One region of the Streptomyces sp. NPDC050560 genome, then DNA from elsewhere that is predicted to be linked to it. Evidence: riboswitches for the same ligand, from Rfam matches in the RefSeq annotation. Region 1 holds a riboswitch; the other holds the start of a gene.
What was found. A riboswitch is a leader RNA that binds a small molecule or an ion and turns the genes downstream of it on or off. The one in region 1 is predicted to bind cobalamin.
Positions count from the first base shown of each region.

Region 1 (7,061 bases):
CGTTCGACGGTCGCGTCGACCCCGTAGGCGCGGGCGATGGTGGCGGCGGTGAGTACGTCGGAGCGCGGTCCGTGGGCGATGAGGCGGCCGTCGAGCAGTACGGCGATGTCGTCGCAGTAGGCGGCGGCGAGTTCCAGGTCGTGCAGTGCGGCGACGGTGGTGACACCCAGGCTCCGCACGGTGCTGAGGAAGCCGAGTTGGTGGCGCAGGTCGAGGTGGTTGGTGGGCTCGTCGAGCAGGAGCACCCGGGGCTCCTGGGCGAGTGCGCGGGCGAGTTGCACCCGTTGGCGTTCGCCGCCGGAGAGGGTGGGCCAGGCCCGGTCGAGGAGGTGGCCGATGTCGGCGGCGGCGAAGGCGGCGGTCAGTACCGACCGTTCGTGGTCGGCGGTCGCCGCGCTCACCGGGGCCGGCCAGCGGCCGCGGTGCGGGGTGCGCCCGAGGCCGACGACGTCGCGGACGGACAGCGGGAGGTGGGTGTCGGCCTGCTGCTCCATGAAGGCCACGCGCCGCGCGCGGCGGCGCGGTGTGAGCGAGTGGAGGTCGTGCCCGTCGAGCAGGACACGCCCCGCGTCGGGCCGCATGAGCCCGGCGACCGTGCGCAGCAGCGTCGTCTTCCCCGCCCCGTTGGGACCGAGCAGGCCCGTGACGGCGCCGGGCGCCACGTCGAGGGTGACCCCGTCCAGCAGGACGGCGTCTCCGGCGCGTACGACCAGGCCGTCGGCGCGCAGTACCGCGGGGGCCGCACAGCCCGGGAGCGTGCCGTCCTGTGGTGCCGCGTTCACCGGGGTGCCTGCTCGCTACGGCCCCTGCGCCACAGCAGCCAGGCGAAGAAGGGCGCTCCGAGCCCGGCGGTGACGACGCCGACCGGGATCTCGCGGTCGGGGAGCACGGAGCGTGCCGCGATGTCACTGCCGACCAGCAGCGTGGCGCCCAGCAGCGCCGACACGGGCAGCAGCAGTCCGTGCCGTGGGCCGCAGACGAGCCGTACCAGATGGGGTACGACGAGGCCGAGGAAGCCGATGACGCCCGTGTGGGCGACCAGGCAGGCGGTGACCAGAGCGGCGGTGGCGATGAGAAGCCGGCGGGTGCGCTCCACATGGACGCCGACGGAGCGGGCGGCGGTCTCGCCGAAGGCGAAGGCGTCGAGGTCCCGGGCCGCGGATGTCATCACCGCCGTGCCGGTCAGCGCCACGGCGGCCAGGAAGACGGCGGTGGGCCACCGTACGCCCGCCAGCGAGCCGAGCGTCCACTCCATCACACCGCGCGCGGCGTCCCGGTCGCCGAGGACGAGGACGACGAACGACGTGTACGCGCCGCACATCTGCCCCACCGCGATCCCGGCGAGCACGGTCCTGGCGGCGGACAGCGAGCGGGTACCCGCGCCGGAGAGCGCGAGCACCAGCGCGACGGAGAGCAGGGCGCCGGCGAAGGCGGCCGTGGAGACCGCTCCCGTGGCGGCGGCGCCCGCGCCTCCGAGGCCGAGGACGATCACGCTGACCGCTCCCGCAGCCGCGCCGTCGGAGATGCCGAGCAGATAGGGGTCGGCGAGGTCGTTGCCGGTCAGGGTCTGGAGTACGGCGCCGCAGACCGCGAGGCCCGCGCCGGTGGCGGCGGCCCCGAGGACCCGTGGCAGCCGGAGCTGCCAGACGATCTGGTCGTCGAGCAGCGTCACCGGGGGGTTGCCGAGTCCGAGGCGGCGGGCGACGACGTCGAGCACGGTGCCCGGTGGCTCGTGCTGCGAGCCGACGGCGAGGCCGAGGATCATGGCGGCCAGCAGGACCGCCAGGGCGAGGCACAGGATGGCCGCCGCCCGGCCGGAGCCTGCCGGGCGCGCTGCGGTGTGCGGTGCTGCGGTGCGCGGTGGGGCGGTCATGAGCCGGGGTGCAGCTTCGCCAGCCCGTCCGCCACCCGTGCGGCGCCGTCGGCGAGCAGCACTCCGGGCGTCGACTCGGAGAACGGCACCACCACGAACGCCTTGTGCCGTACGGCGGTGAGCTTGCCGAGGACCGGGTCGTGCTCCAGGTAGCGCATCTTGGAGCGTGCCGTGTCCCAGTCGGCGTCCGCGAGCACGATGACGTCCGGGTCGGCCGCGGCGACCTTCTCCCAGCTCGCGCTCTGCCAGCCGCCCGGCAGCTTCTCGAAGACGTTGCGGGCGCCCACCGCGTCGAGGATGAGCTGGGGCCCGCCGTGGCCCGCGCCGACGTAGGGCGTCTTGGTGTTCGAGTCGTACCAGAGCGCCTTGAGGCCCTTGCCAGCGGCGTCGGTCCTCAGCCCGTCGAGTTCCCGCTTCTGCTGTCGTTCGATCGCGGCGCCCTTCCCGGTGACGCCGAAGAGCTTGGCGACGTCGTTGACCTCGCCCCACACCGTCTCCCAGGACACCGGCGGCACCTGCTTGTCGTCGCCGCAGCCGAACGGTGACAGGTAGGAGGGGATGCCCTCGGCCCGCAGTTCGGCGCGGGTGCCGGCGACCTTGCCGGTGAAGGCGCTTGAGTAGGAGGCGTAGAGGAAGTCGGGGCGGGCCGCGAGCAGTTTCTCCTTCGTCGGGTACTCCTTGGAGAGCACCGGGACGGAGTCGTAGGCCGTCTTCCACTTCGCGGGGATGGAGTCGTCGAGGTAGGCGGTGCCGGCCATACGGGACTGGAGGCCGAGGGCGAGGGCCACCTCGGTGGAGCCCTCGTTGAGGGTGACGAGCCTTCCGGGCGGCGCCTTGACGGTGGCGTCGGTCCCGCAGCTTCGCACGGTGACGGGCGCGGCTGCCTTGGCCGTACCGCCGGAGTCGCTGGATGAGTCCGATGTGCTGGGGGCGGGGGCGCCCGTGCAGGCGCCGAGCGCGACGGCGGACAGGCAGAGCGCCAGCGCGTGGGCGACGCGCACGCGGGCCCGGGGGCGTATGGAACGGTGGGATCTGTACGGGCGCAGACCGATGGGCACGTGTTCTCCAAAACCCTCGTGGAACATGTCGCGCCGTGGCCGGTCTCCTGGCTTCCGCTTCGACACGCCGCGGCCGGCCTTCCCGGGCGGGTCCGTCCCGCCCAGTGGCCCTGACCGGCGGCGAGCCGGTCAGCGGGGGCCGCGGTGCTCCGCGGCAACAGTGGCGAGGGCCGCACCGGACTCCGACCGGTTTCCCGAACACCACGGCAACGGAGAAAATACCAAGTGGGCCGGCGGGCGCCCGGGGCGGCAGGAGTGATCTCGCTCTCCGGGAGGAGGCGATCCACCGCCAGCGTGGCCGGACCGATTTCGGGCAGGGCGCTGCCGGTGCGTGTCCGCAGAAACGACTTCCGGGACGGGGAGACCAGAACCGGCACGTCGAACCGGGCCTTCAACCGTTCCAGGCCGGCCAACGCCAGAAGCGACGGTTCCGGAGCGCCCCCGACGTCGCCACGCCCACCGGTACCTCCTGCGGGTCGAGCACGGTGCGTGCCGCGATGTCCACCCACACCAGGAACACCGCCCCTGCCAGCGTGGTGACGGGCAGCAGACGGGCGTGCGGTGACCGCGTGGGTGGCGCGGGGCAGAACGAGCCCACGAAGCCGATCGCGCCCGCGGCGCTGACCAGGACCGCGGTGAGGACGGCGGCGGCGACGGCCACGTCGCCCCAGTCGGCCCCGCGCAGCGCCCGGCAGCCAGAACAGCAGGCCCCGCGGGCGCGTTCCCGGAGGCGACGGGCGGCCCAGAGGCCGGTTCGCCGCCCTCCAGTGGCGTGGTGGGCCCCGCCCGTCCCCCTCACCGCTGCGCGTCAGCTCCGGATTCGCACCGGATTCCCTGGCCCCGGTTGTGGCACGGACTGGCATGCGGAAGGTAGCGAGGGGGCGCGGGTACCGGTCGGCGAGTTGTGGGGGAGGCCGGGAACCAATGCCCGGACCGGGCCGACTACCCCTGTGTGGAGCGAGGATCGGCGAAGCGGTGTCGAGGAAACGGTGTCAGCGGGAACTTTGGTGCGACGGCGGCCGACTACCAGGACGGCGCCCGATTCGTGTGGCACCACCTCATGAACGACCAGCGCGTCCGGGGCCGGGCGGCAGAGCGGATCGCGGCATCCGCCGGCCGGCGCGACGCGGGACCGGGACAGCCGCTCCAGGGCGAGTTTCAGGGGAGTCGCATGACGCCTGACACAGAAGACGTATTCGCGCGCATCAAGGAGGAACACGGCCGAGATTCCCTGGCCCGGGTGGAGAAGATGCTGGAGCCGGGCCGGGGAGAGCGACACCCGCTTCAGCGGAACGCACGGTGGATCCTGCCGGGCATCTCGCCGACGCCCTGGCACGATCCGTACGGGCACGACGAGATCGTCGCCTTCGCCAGGGAACTGGAGTCGCAGCACGGGGCCATCAAGGCCGAGCTGGCCGACGCGTGGGCGCGGCGCCGCGCGGACTTCCACGACTACCAGCACTATCTGCGCAGCCAGCAGGACTGGCAGGCTCTCCACCTCTACCGAGACGGCGCCCAAGTGCCGCAGGCCGCGCGGATCATGCCCACCGCCTCCCGCGTGCTGCGTGAGTACGCCGTGGACACCGGCCTCATCTGCCCCCTGCTGGAGTGCCACTTCTCCACGCTCCTGCCCGGTGCGGTGGTGCCGGCGCACTGCGACCTGTGGAACTTCACCATCAACCTGCACCTGGCCGTGGACATCCCGCCCGGCTGCCTGATCACCGTGGCGGGAGAGAGCCGTTCCTGGGTGGAGGGCCGCTGCCTGCTCTTCGACTACTCCTTCGAACACGAGGCGCGCAACGACGGAGACCGCCCGCGCACCTGCCTCCTCGCCGATCTGTGGCACCCGGAAACCACACTCCCCGAACGCATGGCGCTCACCACGGTGGTACGGGAAGTCCGCCGACTCCTGGACGGGGCATGACGGCGTCGCGGGGTCCGGGCGAGGCACCGCCGTAGCCAGAGGCGCCGCGGACCCGCCACCGCGCCACGCGGTGCGGGCCTGCCTGCCCGGGGCTCAGGCACTCATGCCTGGCGCGGGTGTGCCCGAGAACACGCGGAACGGACACGGGAACGGATCGGACGCGCCGTCGCCGCGCGTCGGCGATGTGCGTGTGCCCGCACGCGTCCCCCACAACGCGATGTCAGCAGCAGGGTCTCCCCGCGCCGAAGGAGGTGATCGAGAATGCCCGCCCAGGAATCCAGCCACACCGTGCGCTCCCGCCTCGTGCGCCCCCTCGCCGTCCTGGCGCTCGCCCAGTTGATCATTTCCCTCGACTACAACGTGGTCTATGTCGCGCTGCCGACGATCGGCGACCGGCTGGGCTTCGCCGCCTCCGACCTCCAGTGGGTGGTGAACGCCTATGTCGTCGCGACGGGGGGATTCCTGCTGCTCGGCGGCAGGGCGACGGACCTGCTGGGCAGGCGCCGGATGTTCCTCGCCGGGGCGCTCGGCTACGCGATCTCGTCCCTGGTCGGCGCCCTGGCGTGGGCGCCGGGGGTGCTGGTGGCGGTCCGTGCGGTCCAGGGGCTCGCCGGATCGCTCCTGTTCCCGGCGACTCTCTCCCTCGTCAACACCCTCCACGCCGAGGGCCCCGAGCGGCATCGCGCGCTGGCGATCTGGGGCGCCGCGGGAGCGGGGGGACTCAGCTTCGGCTCGCTCCTCGGCGGTGTGCTGGTGGCGGGCTTCGGCTGGCCCGCGGTGTTCTTCGTGAACGTCCCCCTGGCCGTGTCCGCCGCGTTCGGGGGCCTGCTGCTGTTCCCCGCCGACGGGCCAGGGGACGGCACCCGCCGCCTGGACGTCCCCGGCGCGGTGACGGGTACGGCGGGAGTCACGTTGCTGGTGTTCCTGCTCGTGCGGGTGCCCGACGCGGGCTGGAACGACGCGTCGGTGCCGGTGGCCGCGGCCCTCGCGGGTGTGCTCCTCGGTGTGTTCGTCGCCGTGGAACACCGCTTTCGCGACCCACTGGTGCCGTCGCGACTGTTCGCGCACCGTGGCCTGACAGTGGCCCTCGGGGTCACGGCGCTGTTCAGTGCCACCTTCAGCGCACTGCCGTACTTTCTCACGCGCTACTTCCAAGGGCTGCGCGGCTACGGGGCGTTCGCCACCGGGCTCGCGTTCCTGCTGCCCTCATTCGTGGTCGCGGCGGGTACGCGCTGGGGTGCTCGGGTGCTGGCCGGCCGGGGGGCCGGGTGGTTGCTCGCCGGGGGACTGGCCCTCGGGGCGCTCGGAAGCGCCGCGCTCGCCCTGTGCCTCACCGCCGAAGGCTCTTACGTCCGCCTCGTACCGGGGATCGTGCTGCTCGGTCTCGGTCAGGGGGCGGTGTGGACCGGCATGTGGGTCACGGCATCCCTCGGGGTGGCGCCCGGCGACCAGGGTGTCGCCTCGGGTCTCGCCTCGACTTCTCTCCAGGTCGGCGGCGCGGTCGGACTGGCCGCCCTGGTGGCCGCGTTCGGCGGCGACGCGTCCCTGTCCGGCGTTCGTGGCGCCGTCCTCACCATCGCGGTGGCGCTCGGCTGCGGCGCGGTGGCGACGGCGGCCGTCCGCCACCGGGCACCGCCCTGACCCGCCCCGCCGTCCTGCCGCCGAAGTCCGTTCCCCCCTGGAGCGCGAGATGTCCGCTACCGCTGGATCGCCCACCCCTCGCCACGCGGTGCTGTCCGCCGTCGCGGGGTGGCTGCCGCCCTGTGTCGTCACCAACGACGAGTTGGCGCTCCGACTGGACACCGATGACGCCTGGATACGGACCCGTACCGGGATTCGCCGCCGCCATCGGGCCGGCCCCGGGCAGGCGACGTCGGACCTGGCCGTCGAGGCGGGACGGCGGGCGGTCGACCTCGACGGCTCCGGGGCCGTCGACGCCGTCATCGTCGCGACGACCACCCCCGACCGCACCTGCCCGGCCACCGCCCCCTTGGTCGCCTCCCGGCTCGGTCTCCGTGGCGTCGCCGCGTTCGACGTGAGTGCGGTCTGCACCGGGTTCGTCTACGGGCTGGCCTCGGCCTCCGGCCTGATCGCGGCGGGCGTGGCACGGCGGGTCCTGCTCGTCGGCGCGGACGTCTACTCGGCCATCGTGGACCCCGATGACCGTGCCAACGCGGTCATCTTCGGAGACGGAGCCGGAGCCGTC
Region 1 is NZ_JBITGT010000020.1:63,440-70,500, forward strand. It holds gene ACIBIW_RS33305 (ABC transporter ATP-binding protein) at 1-782, opposite strand, end outside; gene ACIBIW_RS33310 (FecCD family ABC transporter permease) at 779-1,873, opposite strand; gene ACIBIW_RS33315 (ABC transporter substrate-binding protein) at 1,870-2,874, opposite strand; cobalamin riboswitch at 2,951-3,152, opposite strand; partial or broken gene ACIBIW_RS33320 (iron chelate uptake ABC transporter family permease subunit) at 3,323-3,583, opposite strand; gene ACIBIW_RS33325 (aspartyl/asparaginyl beta-hydroxylase domain-containing protein) at 4,103-4,855, shown strand; gene ACIBIW_RS33330 (MFS transporter) at 5,117-6,496, shown strand; gene ACIBIW_RS33335 (beta-ketoacyl-ACP synthase III) at 6,546-7,061, shown strand, end outside.

Region 2 (7,061 bases), on a different contig from region 1:
CGCGTCGCCCTCCCGGTCGGCGAAGCCGTGCCGCCGGGCCAGGCCGAGCGCGGCGGCCGCGGACCCGGCGGCCTCCGCGGTGCGGCCGAGCGCCAGGGACACCGCCGCGATCCCGACGCGCGCCGAGGTCTCCTCGCTGAGCAGGCTGTGCTCGATGGCCAGCGCCAGGGCCTCGCGGTACAGCTCACCCGCCCGCTCGTGGCGCCCGAAGCGCAACTCCACCGCGCCCGCGGCCAGATGGGAGTCCGCGGTGACCAGCGGGTCGCGGACGCGGTCGGCGACCGCCAGCGCCGCCCGCGCCGCCCTGCGGGCCTCGTCCTCCCTGCCCGCGTCCCGGTGGACGTCCGCCACGAAGCAGTGGCAGTCGGCCTCCCAGGTGCCGTCCTTCGCCTCCTGCACCAGCGGAAGGGCGACGCGCGCATGGCGCAGCGCCTCCTCGAAGCGGCCGAGCGCGTGCGCGACCGCGCCCAGGTTGGCGGCGCAGTGCGAGCGCTCCTCGTCCGTGCTGGCGAGGTCGAGCGCCCGGTGCAGATGGTCGTACGCCTCCTCGGTCCTGCCCAGCCTGAGACAGACCGTGGACAGGTTGGAGTGGTTGCTGTACTGGCCGTGGAAGCGGCCGAGGCGACGGTTGAACTCCAGCACCCGCGTCAGGCAGTCGGCGCTCTCGGCGAGGCGGCCCGCGCGCCAGTGGATGCCCGCCAGATTGTTGAGGGTGGCGCCGAGCAGATCGTAACGCTCCGCCTCCTCCGCGAGTTCCCCGGCCTCCCGGTAGAGCCGGACGGCGTCTTCGTAGCGGTTGGCGTGGGCGTTGAAGTCCGCGAGGCAGAGCCGCGCGGCGCCACGGGCCGCGGCGTCCCCGTGGGCGTCGGCGACCCGCAGCGCGGCCTCCGCCGAGACCTCCCACTCGGGCATCCGCAGACTGCCCCAGAAGTAGGCGCGCAGCCGGTCGGCGATCAGGAGGGCCAGCGCGGTGTGGCGGCCCTCCTCGGCGCACCGGGCGACGGCGGCGACCAGATCCGGCAGCCAGGTGCCCAGCCAGTCGCTCGCCCGCGCCACGTCACCGTCGAACACCGGTACCGGCGCCGTCGCCTGCGCGGACGGCGCGCCCAGCACGAACCAGTTGGAGTGCACGGACCGCACCGCGCTGCCCGCGGTGTGCAGGTACCAGACGAGGAGCCGTTCCAGGGCGGCGTCGAGTTCGGCGGCCGGCTCCTCGGCGGCGGCGCGCTCGGCGGCGTACTCCCGCAGCAGGTCGTGGGCGCGGTAGCGGCCCGGTGTCTCCTCCTCCAGCAGATGCAGCGCCGCGAGCGAGGCCAGCGCGGCACGGGCCCCGGCGGCATCGCCACCGGTGAGCGCCGCCGCGTCCGCCGCCCCCGCGCGGCCCCCCGGCACCAGGCTGAACAGCCGGAAGAGCCGGGCCTCCGCGGCGTCCAGCTCGCGGTACGACCACGAGAACACGGTGCGCGGATCGCTCGCCGGGTCGTCGGCGACCGCGAGGGCGTCGAGCCCCGCGGCGTCCTCGGCGAGCGTGTCCGCGAAGTGGGCGAGCGAGGCGTCCGGGTGCCGCGACACCAGCTCCGCGACGACCCGCAGCGCGAGCGGCAGCCGCCCGCAGATGTCGGCGAGCCGCCGCACCGCCTCCGGCTCGGCCGCCGCGCGCCCTGCGCCCACCGCGTCCGCGAGCATGGTGCGGGCCTCGTCCGTGGACATCTCGCCCAGCGGCACGGACCGCGCCCCCTCCCTGATGGTCAGCCCGCTCAGCCGGTTGCGGCTGGTGACGACGGCGGTGCCGCCCGGGCCCGGCAGCAGCGGCCTGACCTGCTGGACGTCGCGGGCGTTGTCGAGAATGAGCAGCACCCCGCGCCCCGCGAGGACCTCGGGCAGCAGCACACGGCGCTCGTCCGTCCCGGCGGGGATGCGGTCGCGGTGCACCCCGAGCGCGGACAGCAGCACCCCGAGCGCGTGGTGCGGGGTGAGCGGGGTGCCGGGCCCGTAACCGCGCAGGTCGATAGGGAGTTGGCCGCCGGGGAAGCGGGCGGCCGCGCGGTGCGCCCACCGCACGGCGAGGCTGGTCTTGCCCGCGCCCCCGATGCCGTGCACCACGACGATCGCGGCCCGCCCCGCGCCGTCCGCCACCTCCGCGGCGGCGTCAAGGACGGCAAGCTCGCGCTCCCGGCCCACGAACCCGTCGAGCGCGGGCGGCAGCCTGCGGACCACCTGCGGCCCGCCCCCGCCCGCGGCGGTCCCGGCGCTCCCGCCGTGCCGTGCCGCCGCGGCAGGTGCGGGATCGGTGTGCGCGCCCGCGCGCAGCAGCTCCTGGTGCACGGCGCGCAGCTCCGCCGAGGGCAGCGTGCCCAGCTCGTCGTCGAGGAGCCGGCGCACCGTCTCGTACGCGTCGAGGGCCTCGGCCTGCCGGCCCGCGGCGCCCAGCGCGGCGAGCAGCCGCCGCCACAGCGACTCCCGCAGCGGATGGCGCGCGGTCAGCTCGCGCAGGGAGGCGATCAGCTCGCCGTGCGGGCCGGGCCGCAGCCGCAGTTCGAGATCGGCGCGGCGCTCGACGGCGCCGAGACGGCGCTCGGTGAGGCCGCCCGCGAACTCGGCCTCCGTCACCGCCGACCCGGCGTCCACCAGCGGATCGCCACGCCACAGCGCCAGCGCCGCCACGATGCGCTCGTGCGCCTCCGCGTCGTCCGCCGCGCCGGACGCGGCGTCCAGCAGGCCCTGGAAACGCAGCACGTCCACCCGCTCGGGCGGGACGCCGAGCCGGTACCCCGCGGGGGCGGTGTGCAGACACTCCTCGCCGACCAGTGCGCGCAGCCGGTACACCAGGGTGAAGAGGCTGGCCCGCACGTGCACCGGCGGCTCGTCGCCCCACACCGCGTGGGCCAGGGTGTCCAGCGGGACCGTACGGCCCGCCCGCAGCGCCAGCGCGCTCAGCAGCGCCCGCTGCCGGGCGGACGCCACCCGGACCCGTTCGCCGTCCCTGCGCACGGTGAACGGCCCGAGAACATCGATTTCCAGCCCGGCCATGACCTTCCCCGCCCGTTCCCCCGCGCATGGCCGTACCACAGGGAGTGTGGGGCTCCCCTCCGCCCGCCGGGGACGCCATCTTGATTCAGCCAAGCCCCAGGTGGCAAGCCCGGTCCCGGCCACGGCCGGGGTGGAACACGCCGCCGCGTTGCACCCCACGCCCCGCATGTCAACGCTGTGGTGCACATCACCCCCCGATCGGGGCAGGTGCCCCACCGGGCACCAGGGGGGCCGTAGGGTTGCCGGTGCAGCAGGTTCGCCCCGTCAGCCGGACGGGGTGTCGTAAGAGGGAACCCGGTGGGAATCCGGGACTGCCCCGCAGCGGTGAGTGGGAACGACCGCCGTCATACGCACTGGGCCCTGGAGGGCCTGGGAAGCGACGGCCAGTAGGTGTTCTCCCCAGGAGGAGGACGCGCCCGCGAGTCCGAAGACCTGCCCGCTGCCCGTGCGCGACGATTCACGCGCGGACATCCCGGTGACCCCGAGGGCGGGTCGGCGAACCCACAGGCGGACCCGCACGGCCGGGCCGCCAGGACGGCCACCCTTCGCGCCCCCGTGTCCCCCGGGACCCCAGGGACTCATCTCGCGAAGGAGATCTCCGTGACCAGCAAGCCCCCGACGACCACGGCGGCACGGGCCACCGTGTACGGCTACCCGCGCCAGGGCCCCGATCGGGAACTGAAGAAGGCGATCGAGGGTTACTGGAAGGGCCGCGTCAGCGCCGAAGCCCTCCACACCACCGGCGCGGAACTGCGCGCCGCCAACTGGCGCCGACTGGTGGACGACGGCGTCGACGAGGTCCCGACCGGCGACTTCTCCTACTACGACCACATGCTGGACACCACCGTCACGGTGGGCGCCGTCCCCGAGCGGCACCGCGAGGCGTTCGCCGCCGACCCCCTCGACGGCTACTTCGCGATGGCCCGCGGCACCCAGGACGTCGCACCCCTGGAGATGACCAAGTGGTTCGACACCAACTACCACTACCTCGTGCCCGAACTGGGTCCCGACACCGTCTTCACCGCCGACTCGGCCCGGCAGGTCGCGGAGCTGACCGAGGCCCGCGCCCTGGGCCTCGACGCCCGCCCGGTGCTCGTCGGCCCCGTCACCTACCTGCTGCTCGCCAAGCCCGCCCCCGGCGCCCCCGCCGACTTCGACCCCCTCACCCTCCTGGACCGGCTGCTGCCCGTGTACGCCGAGATCCTGGCGGACCTGCGCGCGGCCGGGGCCCGCTGGGCGCAGCTCGACGAGCCCGCACTCGTCCAGGACCGCACCCCCGCGGAGCTGGCCGCGCTCGCACACGCCTACCGTGACCTCGGCGCCCGCACCGACCGGCCGGAACTGCTGGTCGCGACCTACTTCGGCCGCCTCGGCGACGCCCTGCCCGTGCTCGCCAAGGCACCCGTCGAGGGTCTTGCCATCGACTTCACCGAGACCGGTGAGGACAACCTCGCCGCCCTCGCCGCCGCGGGCGGCCTCCCCGGCAGGCGTCTTGTCGCCGGGGTCGTGAACGGCCGCAACGTCTGGGTCAACGACCTGGTCAAGTCCCTCACCACGCTCGGCGTCCTGCTCGGCCTCGCGGACCGCGTCGACGTCTCCGTCTCCTGCTCCCTGCTCCACGTCCCCCTCGACACCGCCGCCGAGCCCGACATCGACCCAGGGGTGCTGCGCTGGCTGTCCTTCGCCCGCCAGAAGACCGCCGAGGCCGCCACCCTCGCCAAGGGCCTCACCCACGGCGTCGACGCGATCGACGGCGCACTCACGGCGAACAGGAGCGCCCTCGCCTCCCGGCTGGAGTCCCCCCTCACCCGCGACCCCGCCGTACGCGCCCGCGCCGAGGCGATCACCGGCGCTGACACCCGCCGCGCCCGCCCCTACGCGGCCCGCGCCGCCGCCCAGCGCGCCCGCCTCGGCCTGCCCCTGCTGCCGACCACCACCATCGGCTCCTTCCCGCAGACCGGCGCGCTGCGCGCCGCCCGCGCCGACCTGCGCGCAGGACGCACCGACACCGCGGGCTACGAGGAGCGCGTCGCGGCCGAGATCCGGGACGTCATCGCCTTCCAGGAGCGGACGGGGCTCGACGTCCTCGTGCACGGCGAGCCGGAGCGCAACGACATGGTGCAGTACTTCGCCGAACGCCTCACCGGATACCTGGCCACACAGCAGGGCTGGGTGCAGTCGTACGGCACCCGGTACGTGCGCCCGCCGATCCTCGCCGGGGACGTGTCACGGCCGCAGCCGATGACGGTGCGCTGGACGACGTACGCCCAGTCCCTGACCGACCGGCCCGTCAAGGGCATGCTCACCGGGCCCGTCACCATGCTCGCCTGGTCCTTCGTCCGCGACGACCAGCCGCTCGGCGACACCGCGCGCCAGGTCGCCCTCGCACTGCGCGACGAGGTGGGCGACCTGGAGGCGGCGGGCACCTCCATCATCCAGGTCGACGAGCCCGCACTGCGCGAGACCCTGCCGCTGCGCGCCGCCGACCGGCCCGGCTACCTGGCCTGGGCCACCGAGGCGTTCCGCCTCGCCACCTCGGGCGTACGCGCCGACACCCAGGTCCACACCCACATGTGCTACGCCGAGTTCGGCGACATCGTGCAGGCGATCGACGACCTCGACGCCGACGTCATCAGCCTCGAAGCCGCCCGCTCCCACATGCAGGTGGCACGGGAACTCGCCGCCCACGGCTACCCACGCGAGGCAGGACCGGGTGTCTACGACATCCACTCGCCCCGCGTGCCGAGCCCCGAGGAGGCCGCCGAGCTGCTGCGCACCGGCCTCGGCGCCATCCCGGCCGAGCGGCTGTGGGTCAACCCGGACTGCGGTCTGAAGACCCGCGGCTGGCCCGAGACCAGGGCCTCCCTGGCGAACCTGGTCGCCGCCGCCCGCACCGTCCGCGACGAACTGGACGGCCCGACGGCGCCCTGACCCGCACCCCGCCGCCCGGCGGACCGCCCGTGCTGGCGGCCCGCCGGGCGCCCCGCCTACGCTGGGCCGGGCCGGGCACCCGTCGCGGCCCGCGCGAGCGAGAGGACCGGGACGCCGTGACCCAGCACCATGCCCCCGAGGCCGCAGCGGACACCGGGGTCGTCGTCGCCGGAGGCGGGCCCGTGGGCCTGCTGGCCGCCGCGGAACTGGCCCGCTTCGGGGCCCGGGTGCTCGTCGTGGAGCCGCTGGAGCGGATCGCGCGGCGCCCCAAGGCGGGCACCGTGCACGCCCGCGCCGTACAGAGCCTCGTACGGCGCGGCTACCTCCGCGGTGTGGAGGGGCTGTGGCCGAAGGACACCGCGTCCGCCTTCCACTACGCGGGGATGCCGCTGCTGCGCATCACCACCGAGCCCGGGGAGCCCACCGCCCTCCTCAAGCGCGCCCAGGCCGATCTGGAGGCGGAGTTCGAGCGCCGCCTGCTGCGCCACGGCGGCCGGGTCCTGCGCGGCCACCGGGTGACGGGCGTGCGCCAGGACGCGACGGGCGTGGACGTCACCGTCGAGGGCGCCGGGGCCCGCACCCTGCGCGCCCGCTACCTCGTCGGCGCCGACGGCGCGCACGGCCGCGTCGCCGGGCTCGCCGGGATCACCGCGCGCACCGACCCGCCCACCGTCTCCGCGATGATGGGGCTCGCCCGCCGGGTCGGCCCCGAACCCCTGCCGCCCGGCTGGCACCGCACCCCGCGTGGCTGGGCCGTGGTGCGGCCCCTCGCCGACGGCGGCGCCCTCGTCCGCACCCTCGACACCGGCCACCCGCCCGTCGGCCGTGACACCGCCGAGCCCACCGCGGCCGACCTCGCCGCCGAGGTGTCCCGGGTCCTCGGCCGGCCGACGACGCTCGACGACGTCCCCCACGCCTCCCGGTTCAGCGACCTCACGCGTGTCGCCGACCGCTTCAGGCTCGGCCGGGTGCTGCTCGCGGGCGACGCCGCCCATCTGCACTTCCCCATCGGCGGCCAGGGCATGAGCAACGGGGTCCTCGACGCGCTGAACCTCGCCTGGAAGCTGGCACGCGTCCTCGACGGCGTGGCCGACGACGGC
Region 2 is NZ_JBITGT010000003.1:251,166-258,226, forward strand. It holds gene ACIBIW_RS08555 (AfsR/SARP family transcriptional regulator) at 1-3,030, opposite strand, end outside; cobalamin riboswitch at 3,266-3,485, shown strand; gene metE (5-methyltetrahydropteroyltriglutamate--homocysteine S-methyltransferase) at 3,631-5,961, shown strand; gene ACIBIW_RS08565 (FAD-dependent monooxygenase) at 6,078-7,061, shown strand, end outside.
Region 2: it holds a riboswitch for cobalamin, as region 1 does, so the genes downstream of both, metE (5-methyltetrahydropteroyltriglutamate--homocysteine S-methyltransferase) here and ACIBIW_RS33315 (ABC transporter substrate-binding protein) in region 1, are expected to answer to the same signal.